3 regions of the Paenarthrobacter sp. NCHU4564 genome follow, and region 2 is predicted to be linked to each of the others. Evidence: predicted binding sites of a transcription regulator. Region 2 holds the regulator's gene; each other region holds the start of a gene.
What was found. The regulator HrcA, encoded in region 2, represses chaperone genes, less so after heat shock. The targets are predictions, from matches to a motif close to TTNGCACTCGNNNNNNNCGAGTGCNAA.
Positions count from the first base shown of each region.

Region 1: the regulator HrcA is predicted to act here: its motif matches at 1,630-1,656, upstream of ACSVIE_RS03785 (FmdB family zinc ribbon protein).
Region 3: the regulator HrcA is predicted to act here: its motif matches at 2,914-2,940, upstream of groES (co-chaperone GroES).

Region 1 is NZ_JBQLIS010000002.1:279,060-284,567, reverse strand. It holds gene galU (UTP--glucose-1-phosphate uridylyltransferase GalU) at 1-845, opposite strand, end outside; gene ACSVIE_RS03790 (5-formyltetrahydrofolate cyclo-ligase) at 969-1,583, shown strand; gene ACSVIE_RS03785 (FmdB family zinc ribbon protein) at 1,717-1,992, shown strand; gene cpaB (Flp pilus assembly protein CpaB) at 2,059-2,811, shown strand; gene ACSVIE_RS03775 (DUF4011 domain-containing protein) at 2,834-5,508, opposite strand, start outside.
Region 2 is NZ_JBQLIS010000007.1:181,283-186,790, reverse strand. It holds gene ACSVIE_RS09980 (PhoH family protein) at 1-388, opposite strand, end outside; gene ACSVIE_RS09975 (GerMN domain-containing protein) at 751-1,623, shown strand; gene ACSVIE_RS09970 (16S rRNA (uracil(1498)-N(3))-methyltransferase) at 1,663-2,433, opposite strand; gene dnaJ (molecular chaperone DnaJ) at 2,436-3,566, opposite strand; gene hrcA (heat-inducible transcriptional repressor HrcA) at 3,617-4,624, opposite strand; gene ACSVIE_RS09955 (DUF3097 domain-containing protein) at 4,838-5,508, shown strand, end outside.
Region 3 is NZ_JBQLIS010000002.1:254,230-259,737, reverse strand. It holds gene ACSVIE_RS03710 (LuxR C-terminal-related transcriptional regulator) at 1-606, opposite strand, end outside; gene groL (chaperonin GroEL) at 775-2,388, opposite strand; gene groES (co-chaperone GroES) at 2,473-2,769, opposite strand; gene ACSVIE_RS03695 (hypothetical protein) at 2,963-3,385, opposite strand; gene ACSVIE_RS03690 (THUMP-like domain-containing protein) at 3,454-4,701, shown strand; gene ACSVIE_RS03685 (shikimate 5-dehydrogenase) at 4,698-5,508, opposite strand, start outside.

The DNA.
Region 1 (5,508 bases), on a different contig from region 2:
TCACGTTCGCTCGCCAGCTCGATGCAGGCCTTGAGGTAGCTGAGCTTGTCTCCGGTGTCGAAGCGGCGCCCACGGAACACGACACCGTACACGCCGTAGCCTTCGCCTTCACCGGCTGCCAGGACTTCAAGGGCGTCCGTCAGCTGGATCTCTCCCCCTCGGCCCGGCGCCGTCTTTTCCAGGACGTCGAACACGGCCGGGTGAAGGACGTAGCGGCCAATCACGGCAAGGTTGGACGGGGCTTCTTCCGGGGAAGGCTTCTCCACCAGCTGCTTGATGCGGACGTAGCCGTCCTCGCCGTTTTCCTCGACATCGGCGCAACCGTAGGCGCTGATCTTGGACGGTTCCACCTCGATGAGGGCCACTACCGATCCGCCGGTCTTCTGCTGGACGGCGATCATGTCGCTGAGCAGATCGTCCTTGGGGTCGATCAGGTCGTCACCCAGCAGGACCGCAAACGGTTCACGTCCCACATGCTGCTTGGCACGCAGCACCGCGTGGCCAAGGCCGTTGGGGTCGCCCTGGCGGACGTAGTGGATGTCGCCGAGGTTGGTTGCCTTCTGGATGGCCTCCAGCTTGGACGTATCCCCCTTCTCCGCGAGGGTGGCTTCCAGCGCGGGCACGCGGTCGAAGTGGTCCTCCAGCGCGCGCTTGCTGCGACCGGTGATCATCAGGACGTCGTGCAGGCCAACCTTGACCGCTTCCTCGACGACGTACTGGATGGCGGGCTTGTCAACCACGGGCAGCATTTCCTTGGGCATCGCCTTTGTGGCGGGCAGGAACCTGGTACCAAGACCCGCTGCAGGGATGACGGCCTTACGGACAGCATTGTTATCGAGAGTCACCGGACTAATGTAACGGAAGGAGCACACCAACGGGTAAACCCCCCGCCGAGCGGGTCGAACAAAATGCAGGGACCCCATCAGCGCCGATGTTGCTGCGTTGACCGGGGCCCGGACGGGATTGAGATGGCAACGAAGGAAGACATCCGCCGAAGCCGCCGGCTTCACCGGCGCACGCTCACACCGGAACAGATGGCCGCCGCCGGCGCTTCGATAGCCGGGCATGGCATGGCGTGGGCGGAGAAGCGGTCCAACGGCACGGAGGCTTCTTTTGCCATCTATGTCGGGGTGGCCCACGAGCCACCAACGCTGCCGCTCATTGCTTCCCTGTACGACGCCGGCCACCGGGTGCTGCTGCCCGTCTGCGAGGCGGGACGGCGGCTGAGCTGGGTCTACTGGACTCCGGACACCGCCTTCGTGCGGTCCGACTTCGCACCAATCGACGAACCCGAAGGCGAGCGCCTGGACAGCAGCGTGGCAGCGGGCGTGGCCGGCATCTTCATGCCGGCCACCGCGGTGGACAGGGACGGAAACCGCATTGGACAAGGTGGCGGCTACTACGACCGCCTCCTGCAGGGATTCGACGCTTCGGGCGGGCGTCCGCCCACCATTGCGGTGGTGTACGACGACGACCTGTTGCCTTCCGGTGCAATCCCCGCCGAAGAATTCGACCAGCCGGTCCCGGAAGCACTGACACCGTCCGGCATACACACCTTGGGCGCCTTGGGCGGCGGTGTGTGAGGTCCTGCACATTCCATGGCGGGTTGCGCCCCTTCAGATGCTAGAATTGGCACTCAGGCCCTGTGACTGCTAATGCGGGTTTTTCCGCAGAGCATCCATCAGGACCTGTACTTTGTTCTGAAGGAGGAATTCAGTGCCCACATATGCGTACGCCTGCAAAGACTGCGACCACGCGTTCGACATCGTCCAGTCCTTTTCTGACAGCTCCCTGACGGAGTGCCCGGAATGCCAGGGCTCGCTGCGCAAGAAGTTCAACAGCGTAGGCGTTGTCTTCAAGGGTTCAGGCTTCTACCGCACCGACTCACGCGACTCCAAGGGAAGTACGGTCTCTGCCGCTCCATCAGCTGCAGCACCGGCCGCTGCTCCGGCGCCTGCCGCCACCCCGGCACCCGCCGCAGCGGCAAGCTGACCGCATTATCCACATAAGGCAACCGGCCGCTGTTTAGCGGCCGGTTCCGGTGTTTAACGTGGCTGTATGCCACCAAAAACATCCGGATCCCTGATAGTCCGTCGTCCAACACCGTACGTCGGCGGAGCCTCCGTTACTTCCCCCCGGCCTTCCCGGTACACCAGTCGCAACCCGGCCCGCCGGCTCAGACTTGGATCCCTGGTTGCAAGGAACCGCCGCCTCACTGTTGCACTGCTGCTCTGCCTGGCCACCGGGATCGCCGTCCAGCAGCTCACCCCGGCATCGGAACAGCGCGTCAGCATTCTGGCAGCGGCCCGCGACCTCCCGGCAGGATCCAGCCTCACGGAAGCAGACTTCACTTCTGTCGGCGTCCCGCCCGACCTCGCCCTGGACGGAATGCTCCAGGACCCCGCATCCGTGGCCGGACGCCAGCTGGCATCACCCTTGTCCAAGGGCCAACTGCCCACCGAAGCAAACCTTCTGGGCCCCGGCCTCCTGACAGGAGCGCCCCCGGGGACGGCCGCCGTACCGCTCCGCATGGCGGATCCTTCATCCATCCAACTGCTCTCCCCCGGCCAGCTGGTCAACGTTGTCCTCACCGCTGCGGGATCGTATGACGAATCCAGGGACAACCGCATACTGGCAGCGTCCGTCCCGGTGCTCTGGACTTCCGCCCAAGGAGGCACGTCCGGGCAGTGGCTTGGGACCAGCGAAACCGAGGGTTTGGTTGTTGTCGCCGCGGACCCGGCGCAAGCAGAAAAGCTTGCCGGCGCGTCTACGCAAGGCAAGCTTTTCTTTGTGCTGGTGAACCCCTCATGAAGGGCGGCGTTCCCGGGAAGGGTCAGCCCCAATGAGGGGGCTTCTGCTCCTTCAGCCACTGGTCGTGATCGTAGCCTTCGTCGTCGTTCCAGCGCCGGGGATCGTCTTCGGAAGCCTTGTTTGGAAGGATGCCCCCGGAGGATGCCCGTGCCGACTTTTCGGGTATAGCCTCTTCAGCTGCTCCGGATCCGGTTTCCACCTCGGCTGCTGCATCCGCCGCCTGCTCCGCCGGTTCACTGTCCCCCTGCGTCGGATCCCCTGCAGGACCGTTTCCCTGGGCATGTTCCGCCCGGGCTACGTCTTCGCCGCCGGTTTCCTGATTGGTCATGCTTGGTTCTTTCCTGTCTTCCCCGATGCCGGGCCGGGGCGTCGACACGTCCTCCGCAGCCTGCTGACCGCGGGTGGGAGCGGCACTGCGGCCATAAGCCGAACTGCCGTCCGCGCCCAATTGTTCAACGTCCATGTCCAAGAAGCCAGTGTGGCTGGACGCTCCCGGGTGCGCCACATGGTTCTCAAGGCCAAGGTACGAGCCGATACGGTCCGCGCAGGACGACGGATCGGTGAAGACCTCAATGGTCCAGAGGGATATGTAGCGCCAGCCCATGCGCTCCAGGAGCTGGGGACGCAACCTGCTGCGTTCACGGACACTCATCCGCCGATACCGTTCGGTGCCGTCGGATTCGATGGCCACTGGAGTGGGGACCTCAGCGCCTTCCCGGCCAATGGTATGGACAGGGTCGGCAGCGGCAGCAATGTCCAGCACGCCATCGTAGAGGTGCCACACGCGGGCTCCCCTCGCCCGGAGCCGTTCGCCCAGGTCAGCAACCAGGGGGTCCTCGCCCAACGCCTGCTCGCTGGCTACGGCGCGGGACGCCGGGGTTCCCAGGTTGCTGTTTCCGGACAACTCACGGTCAAGCAGTTCGTAGAAGTCCACTGCGCCGTGGGACAAACGGTCCAGGTCAAGATCCTCGGGCCGGAAGCAGCTGAGCACGTGCATGGAGCGCCGGGCCCTGGTCATGGCCAACGCGAAGCGGTTGCGTCCGCCCTCCACCGACAATGGCCCGAACGAATGCAGCGCCCGGCCGTGGGGCGTCCGGCCGTAGCCGAGCGAGAAAATCACGTGGTCCCGAACCAGGCCCTGGGCGCGCTCCAGGTCCACTACCCGGAACGATTCGGGGCCGGCTCCAAAGAATCCGGACAGCGTGGGATGGTTGGGCAGTTGAAGCCGGATGGCCTCCCCGATGCGCGCTGCATGGCGGAGGCTGGCAGTGACCACGGCCAGGGACGTGCGGGGCCGCAGCCTCGCATGTTCGAAGACCAGGTCCACCACGCGGTTCACTTCTGCGGTGACCGATTCGACGCCCTCGTGGTCGGCGCCGGGCAAGCCGGTGCCGTCAGGAATGTACTCCACCAGGATCGAGCGGTCCAGCCCCGTCACGGAGCTGCCATCGGGCAACCGGCGCAGTCCGCCGTCGTAATAGTTCTTGCTGAGCTGCAGGATGAGGTCCTCATCCACCGCCCGGTAGACCCAGTTCAACTGCCAGGTAGGCAGCACCCGCGCCAAGGCGTTGAAGGCACTGTCCACTGTTTCGTGACTTGCCACTCCTGCTACTGGCGGCTCCACTGCGACGCTGAACGTCCGCGCACTGGCGATCCTGGCGTCGCCAAACGCCACCACCTGGCTTGCCCGTGCAATGGCCGGCAGCACCGCCTGGAGGGACGTCGATTCTGCATCGATGATGACAACGGCATCGAACTTCTGCTCCGCCGGAAGCACACCGGTAAGGAGATAAGGACTGACAGACCATACGGGCACCAGCAGCGGAACCAGGTCAGGAGCCTGGGCACTCAGTGCCGGAAGCGTGACGCGCCCGTCCTTGAGGAGGGCACGGAGCAGTTCCGCCTGGCGGGGATGCTCCACGATCCCTTGGCGCCATTTGCCGGCCAGCTGCCACCGCAGGCGCGCAGCACCGCTGGCAATGTGTGCTTGGTCGGCAAGGCGGAATTCAGCCTCCAGTCGCCGCAGGGAGTCGCCGTCGGACATGGCGAGGTAGTCATCGCCACTGATCATGGCTTCCAGGGCCGACTGCCACCACGCCAGGTCGAGTTCTGCCGCGACGGATCCCGCTGGCACCTCCCTCGCCGCAAGGTCGGCCAGCAACTCCCCGAGTCCGTGCTCCCGCATTTCCTCGATGAGGAGCGTGCGCTCGGGAAGGGTCTCAAGGGTCGCGGTGTCTGCCACAAGGCGCTCGAGCCGCTCCATCAATTCCTGATACGGCGTCGCGTGCAGGTCACCACCGGCAGCGGTGTGTTTGAGGGCTTCGCCGAGCCGGTGCAGTTCGCCGTCTATTTCCCGGTACAGGGCGCCCAGGTCCGCCAGCCCGGAGGGAACAGCCGGGTGCCTCTGCGTGGTGGCGTACTCCGCCCACAGGGCACGCTGTTCCTGGACCAGCGCCAGCGAGCTGTGGAGGTCGGCAATGTGAACGCCGGGCCGCACGTATTCCTTGGCAACGCGGCGAAGCCTGGAGCGCTGCATGGACGGCATCTCCAAGTTGCGCTCCCGCCGCCACGCAGAACTGGCCGTCGCGGAAATGAGGTCGTGCACGGGACGATCGAAGATATCGGGAGTGAACTTGTCCAGGCTTTCGCGCACGGCGATCAGCAGTTCAAGCTGTGCACCCCACTCCCTGAACGTCC
Region 2 (5,508 bases):
AGAGGATGTTGTGGGTCAGAACATCCACGGGGTTCTGGGCCGACTGCGACCGCAGCAGGGACACGAGCTGCTGCAAGACGTCAGGGGTGACTACGGTGCCTTTGGCGACCAGTCCGCGGACTTCCTCCAGAAGCCGCATGATCCTGGGGATAACGGTCGTAGGGCCCGTCATGGACAGCTCGTTGCCGCGGACGTGGAAGCTGACATCCGGGAACTGCTCCTCGATGTATCGCAAGGCCTCGTCGTGGCTGCCCAGCGAGTGAACCATCTGATCGGAGTTGTCGAACGTGACGATTTCCGTGCGCGTACCCGGTAAGGTGTGCGGGAACTCTGTGGAGGCCGGGTTCCCGTTGCCGGTCCGCTGCCGCCCATTCAGGGATTCACTCATAGTGGTGGCCGTGTGGCCTGTTCTCCTCGGGTTGGTTCTCAGTTGCCTTCAATCCTACGCCAGCCCGCCCTTCGGCGGACGCCTTCTGTCGCCCCGGCCGGGCAGGCAGGCGCCCTGCGACATTTTGTCTCAACTCGGCATCGGGCCGGTATCAATACTGTTTCAGTTGCGGCGCATGCCCGGAAATCCCCGGTGACCGCCGCCGCCGATGTGCCAAGCTGGCATGGCGGCAGAAACAACGCCACGTGAAAAACTTCCGGCGGACACCGCCGAAACCAAGGCAAGGACCCCCCATCAAGCAGCCGGCACACACCCAGCATGGCGCACCACAACGGAGGAAATCCGTGGTGGCCGCGCCGGCAATGCTTGCTGTCCTCCTGTTGACGGGCTGCATCGCCAACGGTGGTTCCACTCCGGAGTCCACCAGCCCCCCGGCGGCCAGTCTCCAGGAGGCCCCGGCCAGCAATGCACCGCTGGAAACAACCCAGGCTTCCACCAAGATTCCCGTGTACTGGATCGGTCGCAGCAAGGACGAGGTGTACCTCTACCGCGAGTTCCGGGACATTTCGGGTGATGGGAACCCCGTGACCACAGCCCTGCGGATCATGATGGCCGACAAGCCGCTGGACCACGACTTCTTCACGCCGTGGCAGGAGCCCGGCAGTTTGGCCACCTCGATTTCCGGCAAGAACGTCATCACGGTTGACGTTTCCCGTGATGCCTTCAACTCCAACCTCGACGCCGGCATGGCGCAGCGGGCAATCCAGCAGCTCGTCTATACGGCTACCGCGGCTGCTTCGTCGTCGGGACTGATCAATTCCGGGCAGCAGATCCAGGTAGTCATCCTGGTGGACGGACATACGGATTTCATGGCCTTCGGCCAGGTCCGCCTCGGCCAGCCCATGTCCCGGGATGCCTCCTTGGTGGCCCCCCTGTGGATTATCGATCCCCAGGAAGACAACGCCCTTCCGCCCGGAGCCGTCAAGTTCAATGGACGCACCACCAACAGCTCACTGCCCGTGGCCTGGCAGATTCTGCAGGACAATGGCAACGGGGACCGGGCCAACCTGCTGACCGGCCAGACGAAAGCTTCCGGCGAGGCCGGGCAACTCGGCGTCTTCTCCTTCAGCGCCACGCTGAAGCCCGGGAAGTACGAGGTTCGTGTTTCGCAGGTGGACGCATCCGGCCAAACCGATGAAAGCACCACCGATACCCGGCTGTTCCGCGTCCAATAACCCTGCCGGGCGGTACCCGGGCGGAGCTGTCGGCAGCGCCTACCAGCGTCCCAGGACATCGCTGGCAAGAACGACGGCGGCAGGACCCGCCGTCGACGACCGCAACACGTGGTGACCCAAGAGCGCCGTAACGGCCCCCGCGTCACTGAGCCGGGTAACTTCCCGCGGTGAGATGCCGCCTTCCGGTCCCACGATCAAAAGCACTTCAAGGGGTGCTTCTGTCCCGTCAGCCACCAGGCTTGCCGCTTCCAGGACAGACCGCAGGGAGTTCCTGGCGTCCTCATGCAGGATGATGGCCATGTCTGCTGCCGCGACCGCCTTGGACAGGCCGGCCGAGTCCGCCACAGGACGAACCTCGGGTATCCAGGACCTGCGGGCCTGCTTGGCCGCAGCTGCCACCACGGACTGCCACTTGGCATGGGCCTTGGCTGCCCGGTCGCCCTTCCACCGGACAATGGAACGTTCGGCCTGCCACGGCACCACCGCATCAATTCCAAGCTCGGTAGCCGTCTCAATGGCCAGCTCGTCGCGGTCGCCCTTGGCCAAGGCCTGGACAAGCACCAGACGGACCGCAGGGCGCTGCTCGAAGGAAACCTCACCGGCCTTAACGGACAACGACCCCTGCCCGGCTTCAACCACCGTCCCGGTGAGGCGGGTCCCGGCGCCGTCGGTGATGTCCACGGATTCACCGGCCACGATCCGCTTTACCGTGACAGCGTGCCGGGCTTCCTGTCCGTCCAGGACGAACACCGAGCCCGGCCCGACGCCATCCAGCGCACCCGGCGAGGCGAAGAAAACGGGATTGCTCACCGCTACAGGTTACCGAGCTTGTCCCGGAGCTTGGCGAACATGCCGCCGCTGGCCACCAGCTTGCCCTCCGTGAACTGTTCCCCGCGCAACTTGGCGAGCTGCCTTAGCAGGTCTTCCTGCGCCGCATCCAGCTTGCTGGGCGTCTCAACATGGAGGTGCACTTTTAGGTCGCCGCGGCCATACCCACGCAGGTGTGTCACACCGAGACCACGCAGGGTGATGATTTCACCGGATTGGGTTCCGGACTTGACGTCGATTTCCTGCGGGCCGTCAAAGGTTTCAAGGTTCAATTCGGTGCCGAGCGCGGCTGCAGTCATCGGCACGCTCAACGTTGCGTGGAGGTCGTCGCCTTCCCTGACGTACGTGGGATCGTTGTTGACCCGGATCTCCACGTACAGGTCGCCGGCCGGACCACCTGCAGGACCGGCCTCGCCCTGGCCGGAGAGCTGGATACGGGTTCCTGTGGCTACACCCGCGGGGACCTTGATGGTGAGCGAACGGCGGCTGCGGATACGTCCCTGGCCGCTGCACTCGTTGCACGGATCCTTGATGATGGTGCCGAAGCCCTCACAGGAACCACAGGGTGCCGTGGTCATCACCTGGCCGAGGATGGACCGGACCGCGCGCTGTACCTGGCCGCTTCCGCCACAGATGTCGCACCGCTCCGGATGCGTGCCCGGGCGGCAGCAACTGCCGTCACAGGTGGGGCATACGACGGCGGTATCTACTTCAAGCTTCTTATTGACACCGAAGACGGCATCCTTGAGGTCGATCCTGACGCTGATGAGGGCGTCCTGTCCGCGGCGTACACGGGAAGCCGGGCCTGCGTGGCCGCCTGCGCCACCGCCGAAGAAAGTATCGAAGATGTCCTGGAACGCGAAACCCTGGCCGGAGTAGCCGCCACCGAACCCGTTGTCGGTACCGTTCTCGTTGCCGGTTGCATCGTAGACCCGCCGCTTCTGGGGGTCGGACAGGACTTCGTAAGCATGGGTCACTGCTTTGAACTGTTCCGCGACGTCCTCGCCCGGGTTGACGTCCGGGTGAAGCTTTCGTGCCAACTTTCGGTACGCCTTTTTGATCTCTTCTCCGGTCGCTTCCGGGGAGACTCCCAAAACGTCATAGTGGCTGCTCAAAGTCGGTATCTCTTCCTTGTTGTACTGCAGTTCTTTACCCCGGGGCTGCTTCAGCCACCGAGAATTCGTGACAGGTATCTGGCCACGGCGCGTACCGCGGCCATGGTGGTGGGATAGTCCATCCTGGTGGGACCAAGGATTCCGACTTTGGCTCCCGAGCCGTACCCGGTAGCCACCACCGATGCTTCCGCCAGCCCGTCGTAGGGGTTCTCGCGCCCGATGCTGACCGTTACACCCCGTGGGTCGTCGCCCATATCCGACAACAACCGGAGCATGACCACTTGTTCCTCAAGGGCTTCAAGAACCGGGCCGATGCTCAGGGGAAAGTCGACGTTGGAGCGGGCCAGGTTGGCAGTTCCGGCCAGCAGAATCCGCTCCTCCCTGCTGGTATCGCTCAAAGTTTCGAGTCCGTGGGCAAGTCTCTGCGCCAGGCCCCGGAGCTCGGGACGGCACAGCGCGACCACCGAGGGAAGAACCTGGGGCAGGAGGGACAACTGCGTGCCGGCAATGCTGCCAAGGAACTTGGAGCGCAGAGCCATCAGGGCGTCGTTGGAGACCTCAGATCCGGTCTCGATGACTTTCTGGCCCACGCTGCCGGTGTCGGCGATGAGGACTGCCAGTACCTGGGTTGGGCCCAGGAGGACGAATTCCACGTGGCGTACCAGGGCTTGCTTGGAGTGGGGATACTGCACCACGGCCACCTGGTTGGTCAGCTGGGACAGCAGCCGTACGGTCCGCTCCAGGATGTCATCAAGATCATCCGGTCCTTCAAGCAGGGAATGGATGGCGCGCCGTTCCGCAGCAGACAGAGGCTTGACCTGTGAGATCCGGTCCACGAACAGGCGATAGCCCTTGTCCGTGGGAATGCGCCCCGCACTCGTGTGCGGCGCTGCGATGAGGCCTTCCTCTTCCAGGACCGCCATGTCGTTCCTGATGGTGGCACTGGACACGCCAAGATGGTGCCTCTCCACCAACGCCTTTGACCCCACGGGCTCCCGGGAGTGTACGTAGTCCTCAACGATGGCACGGAGCACTTCAAGCTTGCGTAGCTCACTCATTGCAACACCTCCTGACGACTTTCCCCGGTCCCGCCGACCACTGATCGCGGGACAGACGGCTCACACCGTTTTTAGCACTCAACATGCCCAAGTGCTAATAGTCTAGTATGCGCCCCGGCGTTGTTAGCATGGAAACCGCCCGCCGGGATGTCGGGCGCGGGCCGCGCACCCTTGCCGTCCTGCTAATCCCGCCCAGCTACGAGAGGCAGGCCCTTGGCCTTTGACACGTGGGGTCCCACCGATCTCTCCGCCCCGGCCAAAACCGGGCTCCCTGAGGTCGCCGTCCAGCGGGGCATGGTCCTGGAGGACGTGCAGTCCGGCTGGGTGGGAGAAGTCACGCGCGTGGAGAAATCCGGCGGAATGCATATCGTGTCGCTGGAGGACCGCCGGGGCAAGACCAAATCCTTTCAGCTCGGTTATGGCTTCCTTCTGGAAGGCCAAGCCATCCGGCTCATGCCGCCCGCGGCGAAAGCGCCCGCCTCGCCGGCAGGTGGCCGTACAGCATCCGGCTCGGTGCGGGTGGAGGGCCAGCGGGCCCAGGTAGCCAAGGCGAGCCGCATCTGGGTTGAGGGCAAGCACGATGCCGAACTCGTGGAAAAAGTCTGGGGTGACGACTTGCGGGCCGAGGGGATCGTGGTGGAACCACTGCACGGCGTGGATGACCTTAAGGCCGCGATTGCCGCCTTCAAGCCTGGTCCCGGGCGTCGGCTTGGCATCCTGGTGGACCACCTTGTGGCCGGCTCCAAGGAATCCCGGATCGCTGCGGAGGCGATGACGTTTCCCGGTGCCACGGGAAACGTACTGATTGTCGGGCACCCTTATGTGGACGTATGGCAGGCGATCAGACCCAAAGTCCTCGGCATCGAGCAGTGGCCCTCAGTTCC
Region 3 (5,508 bases), on a different contig from region 2:
AATGATCCCGGTGGGAATCGGGGATATCCCGCCCGCGGTGACAGACAACATCACCCCATCCAGGAGCTGCAGCCCCTCGTCGGGAAAACCCAGGGTCAACCGGGCCGTGCCCAGGCCAAGCTGCCCCAAGGCCATGAGGTCCCGGTCCTGGAAACGCCGTCCAATACCCAAGGCGCGGGTAAAGAGTTCCTCGCTCTTCGCCGGGCTCCCGTGGTAGAGCGCCCCGAGCGCCGACGGAATCAGGAGGTAACCCTCCGCCGGGCCGGCACCGTTCATTGACTCGACCAGTTGCGTGGCCCTGGACATCCACGCTGAACCGTGGGAACTTTCGCCGATGTCCATCAGGTAGAGGACCATCCAGGCGGCGCATCTCGCGGCCCCCGGTACATCCCCCATGGCCAGAAAGTCATCATGGGCCCGGGTCAGGTATTCCTCCCCCTGGGAGTCCTTGCCCAGCAGCATGGCCACCGATGCCAACGTTTCGAGGTCCTCGGCAGGAAGGCCGCCCTCTGCGTCCGCCCGGGCAAGGCACTCCAAGGCCTCGCTCCAGCGGTGTTCCGAATACGCTGAGCGGCCCTGGTCCAAGGCTGTGGCCGGTACTGACATGACTTACCCCGCGGCCTCAAGCAGCCGGGATTGGCCCGCCCAAGCCGCCGTATAAGCGACAGGGTACCGCCGCCGTCGGACGCTCACAATAGCGGCAGCGCACCCGGGTGAAGGCAGCAAGAAGCCCCGGCCACGCGCACGTGACCGGGGCTCTTTGATGCAGTCAGCTTAGTGCTGGTGACCTGCGTGTGCGTCTTCTTCCTCGGCCGGCTTCTCGGCAACCAGGGTCTCGGTGGTGAGGACCAGGGCTGCAATGGAAGCGGCGTTGCGGAGTGCGGAGCGGGTGACCTTGACGGGGTCGATCACGCCTGCGGCGATCAGGTCCTCGTACTCGCCGGACTTGGCGTTGAAGCCGTGGTTGGCCTCAAGGTCGGACACGCGGGAAACAACCACGAAACCGTCGAAGCCGGCGTTCTGGGCGATCCAGCGAAGGGGCTGGACCAGAGCGCGGCGCACGATGCCGACAGCGGCAGCTGCGTCACCTTCCAGTGCCTTGACCTCCGGGGACTCATCCAGTGCCTTCAGGGCGTGGACGAGGGCGGAGCCGCCACCGGAGACGATGCCTTCTTCGAGGGCAGCACGCGTGGAGGACACAGCGTCCTCGATGCGGTGCTTCTTTTCCTTGAGCTCAACCTCGGTGGCTGCGCCAACCTTGATCACGCCGATGCCGCCGGCCAGCTTGGCCAGGCGTTCCTGCAGCTTCTCGCGGTCCCAGTCGGAGTCGGTGCGGGCGAGCTCTGCGCGGAGCTGTGCAACGCGGTCGGCCACGTCCTGCTCCGTGCCGGCGCCGTCAACGATGGTGGTGTTGTCCTTGGTAACCGTGATGCGGCGGGCAGTACCCAGCACCTCAAGGCCAACGGTGTCCAGGCTGAGGCCCAGGTCCGGGGAGACAACCTGCGCACCGGTGAGGGTGGCGATGTCCTGGAGCATGGCCTTGCGGCGGTCACCGAAGCCCGGTGCCTTGACGGCCACAACGTTGAGCGTTCCGCGGATACGGTTGACGATCAGCGTGGACAGGGCTTCGCCTTCAATGTCCTCGGCGATAATGAAGAGCGGCTTGGAAGCCTGGAGGGCCTTCTCCAGCAGCGGCAGGAATTCCTGCAGGGAGGAGATCTTGCCCTGGTTGATCAGGATCAGCGCGTCTTCGAGGACGGCTTCCTGACGCTCTGCGTCCGTGACGAAGTACGGCGACAGGTAGCCCTTGTCGAACTGCATGCCCTCGGTGAGGACCAGTTCGGTCTGGGTGGTGGAGGACTCTTCGATGGTGATGACGCCATCCTTGCCCACCTTGCCGAAAGCTTCTGCAAGAAGCTCTCCAACCTCATCGCTCTGCGCGGAGATGGCGGCAACGTTGGCGACCTGGGTGCCTTCGACCTCGCGGGCGTTCTCCAGGAGCCGGGCGGCGATGGCTTCCACGGAAACCTCGATGCCGCGCTTGATCTCGCCCGGAGCTGCGCCGGCTGCGACGTTGCGGAGGCCTTCCTTGACCAGGGCCTGGGCCAGGACGGTGGCCGTGGTGGTGCCGTCACCGGCGACATCGTTGGTCTTGGTGGCTACTTCCTTGGCCAGCTGTGCGCCAAGGTTCTCGTACGGGTCGTCAAGCTCCACCTCACGGGCGATGGTCACGCCGTCGTTGGTGATCGTGGGCGCGCCCCACTTCTTGTCCAGTACGACGTTGCGGCCGCGCGGGCCCAGCGTCACCTTGACAGTGTTGGCGAGCTTGTCGATACCGGCCTCAAGAGACCGGCGGGCAGCATCGTTGAATGCAAGCTGCTTTGCCATGGTTGTGTCCTTTCAAGACGGAAAACCCGCACCGCGGCGGCTCGGAGTGTTTCCAAAGTGGCTGCGGTGCGGGAATCCAGGAAGTTACTTAACGACGATCGCGAGGACGTCGCGGGCGGACAGAACGAGGTACTCGCTGCCACCGGTCTTGACTTCGGTTCCGCCGTACTTGGAGTAGATGACGACGTCGCCAACAGCTACGTCAACCGGAACGCGGTTGCCGTTGTCATCGAAGCGGCCGGGGCCGATTGCAACAACTTCGCCTTCCTGCGGCTTCTCCTGTGCGGAGTCCGGAATGACCAGGCCGGAAGCCGTGGTCTGCTCTGCTTCGAGCGGGCGAACAACAATACGATCCTCAAGAGGCTTAATCGAGACCGACACTCGGATCTCTCCTTTTCATGAGCTGATTCATGGACTAAGTACAAGGGTGCCGAGGCGTGCAACCGTCGTCGCGGTGCCGGCAGCTTACCTGGCGTGGTTAGCAGCCTCACGGGGAGAGTGCTAACACAGACTCTATGTAAGCCGTTAGCACTCGGTCAAGGCGAGTGCCAGCATTTCGTCATGGGTGAACCCGCTACTGGTCCCGGAGATCGTCCAGATCGTAATCCTCGTCATCGCCGTCCACCGCCGCAGCCCCGCGGTTGAGGTACAGCGCAATCCCCGACGAAACAGCCACGACGCCGGAAACCACCAGGCCGATGGTCCCGCCCGTGCGGGCACCCGTATACAACTCCCGGATGTCACGGGCCTCGTCGGTGGCATCGTTGACGCTCTTGCCCGTCACCGAGTAGGCGGCGGCATTAAAGGAATCCAAGGCAAAAATGACGATGAGCAGGCCGATGCAGATCACGGCGATCACCACGCCGGCGATCAGGGCAGGACGGGCATAAGTGGAAAGGGACCGGCCGGCGGAATGTCCATCGGCTCCGGGCCGGACGGATTGGTTTCCGCCGGTGTTGTTGGTGTCGGAGGGCTGCGGAGCTGCGGTGTCTTCCATGAAATCAACCCTATCGGGCTGATCACCATCGTCCCGGTCCGGGACGCGAAAACGTTAGGCTGGATGCCATGCCCAACGCTCCCCAGGAACACCTTGCACCTTTGCTGACTACCGAAGGATGGGAGCTCCTGGCGTCGCTCGGACCGTACCGGGAAGCCGACGCCCTGGCCCTGAACGCGGATCTGCGCAAGGCCGGGCACTCCCCCGAACTCGTGGCGGCCGTCCTGACCCAGTCCCGCCTGCGCACCAAGGCCGAGGCGAAGTTCGGCGAGTTCGCCCACCGGATGCTCTTCACCCAGGCAGGCCTGGAACAGGCTACGCGCCTCAATGTCGCCGCGCGCCACGCCGAGCGCTTCGCCAAGGCCGGTGTCACCCATGTTGCCGACCTGGGCTGCGGGCTCGGAGCCGATTCCCTGGCCCTGGCGTCGATGGATATCGCAGTTACCGCCGTGGAGATGGATGAAACCACGGCCGCCTGTGCCACCATCAACCTCATGCCGTTCCCCCACGCAGTGGTGGTGCACGCCGACGCTGCCTCCGTTGAGCTGGATGGAGTGGACGGTGTCTGGCTGGATCCCGCCCGGCGCACCACCTCCACGTCCGGCACCACCAGGATCTGGGACCCTGAGGCCTTCTCTCCCCCACTGTCGTTCGTGGAACACCTTGCCTCCACCGGACGATCCGTGGGAGTCAAGATGGGCCCGGGCATTCCGCATGATTCGGTCCCTGAGGGCTGCGAGGCCCAGTGGGTTTCGGTAAGCGGTGACGTCACGGAGGTGACCCTGTGGTTCAACGCCGTCGCCCGCCCCGGGGTACGCCGGGCCGCCCTCGTGATCGGGCCGCAGGGCGCCGCGGAGATCACCAGCGGCGAGGATTTCGACGGCGGTCCGGCAGCCGCCGTCGGGCCTGTTGAAGGCTACCTGTACGAACCGGACGGTGCGGTGATCCGCGCAGGACTGGTGGCCGACGTCGCCGAACGGCTGGGCGGGCACCTGGCGGATGAACACATCGCCTACATCTTCGCCCCGGAACTGCACGACTCACCGTTCGCCCGCGCCTACAAAGTCATCGAGACCATGCCGTACAACGTCAAGGCGCTGAAGGCCTGGGTAAAAGCGAATGGCATCACCGTGCTGGACATCAAGAAGCGGGGAACAGCAGTCACCCCGGAGGAACTGAGGAAGCAGTTGCTGCCCGGCAAACCCGCCGCAAAGTCCAAGGGCGGCAAAACAGCCACCCTGGTCCTCACCCGGATCGGCGAGGACAGAGTGGCAATCGTGGTGGAACCGGCAACGCACGCACAGCAGGCAGGCTAGCGCCGGGAAAACTCCGATGCCTCGCGTACCTGTTCCGGCGTGGGACGGACGCCTGTGTACAGGACGAACTGTTCCTCTGCCTGGATGGCGATCACTTCCGCGCCAGTGATGACCGGCTTGCCTGCCGACCGCGCAGCCGAAATCAGCGGAGTCTCAGCGGGCAGGGCCACGACGTCGAACACCACCTGGGCCGCGGCGATGGTCGGGTCGTTGAAGGACTGGGCGGTCTCGTCGGCGCCGGCCATTCCCAGGGGTGTCACATTGATGATGAGGTCCGCCGTGGAACCGTTGACATCGTCCTGCCAGCCGAAACCGTAGAGATCCGCGAGCGCCCTGCCTTTGGCTTCATTGCGGGCCACGATGGTCACCGTGGTGAAACCGGCATCCCGGAGCGCCGCGGCGACGGCCTTGGCCATGCCGCCGGCTCCACGGAGGAGCACTGAGTGCGTTGAGGGGACCTTGTGGTCCGCCAGGAGCCGGGCGATGGCGATGTAGTCCGTGTTGTAGGCGGTCAGCACGCCGTGGTCGTTGACGATGGTGTTGACGGAGTCGATGGCCAGCGCCGAGGGGTCCATGACGTCCACCAGCGGGATCACGGCTTCCTTGTACGGCATGGAAACAGCTGCGCCGCGGATAGGCAGGCCACGGATGCCGGCAACTGCCATGGTGATGTCCGCGGGGGCGAATGCCTTGTAAACAAAGTTCAGGCCCAGCAGATCGTAGAGGTAGTTGTGGAACCGGGTTCCGATGTTGCTGGGCCGGGCCGCCAGCGATATGCACAGGGACATGTCTTTGTTCAGGATGGGC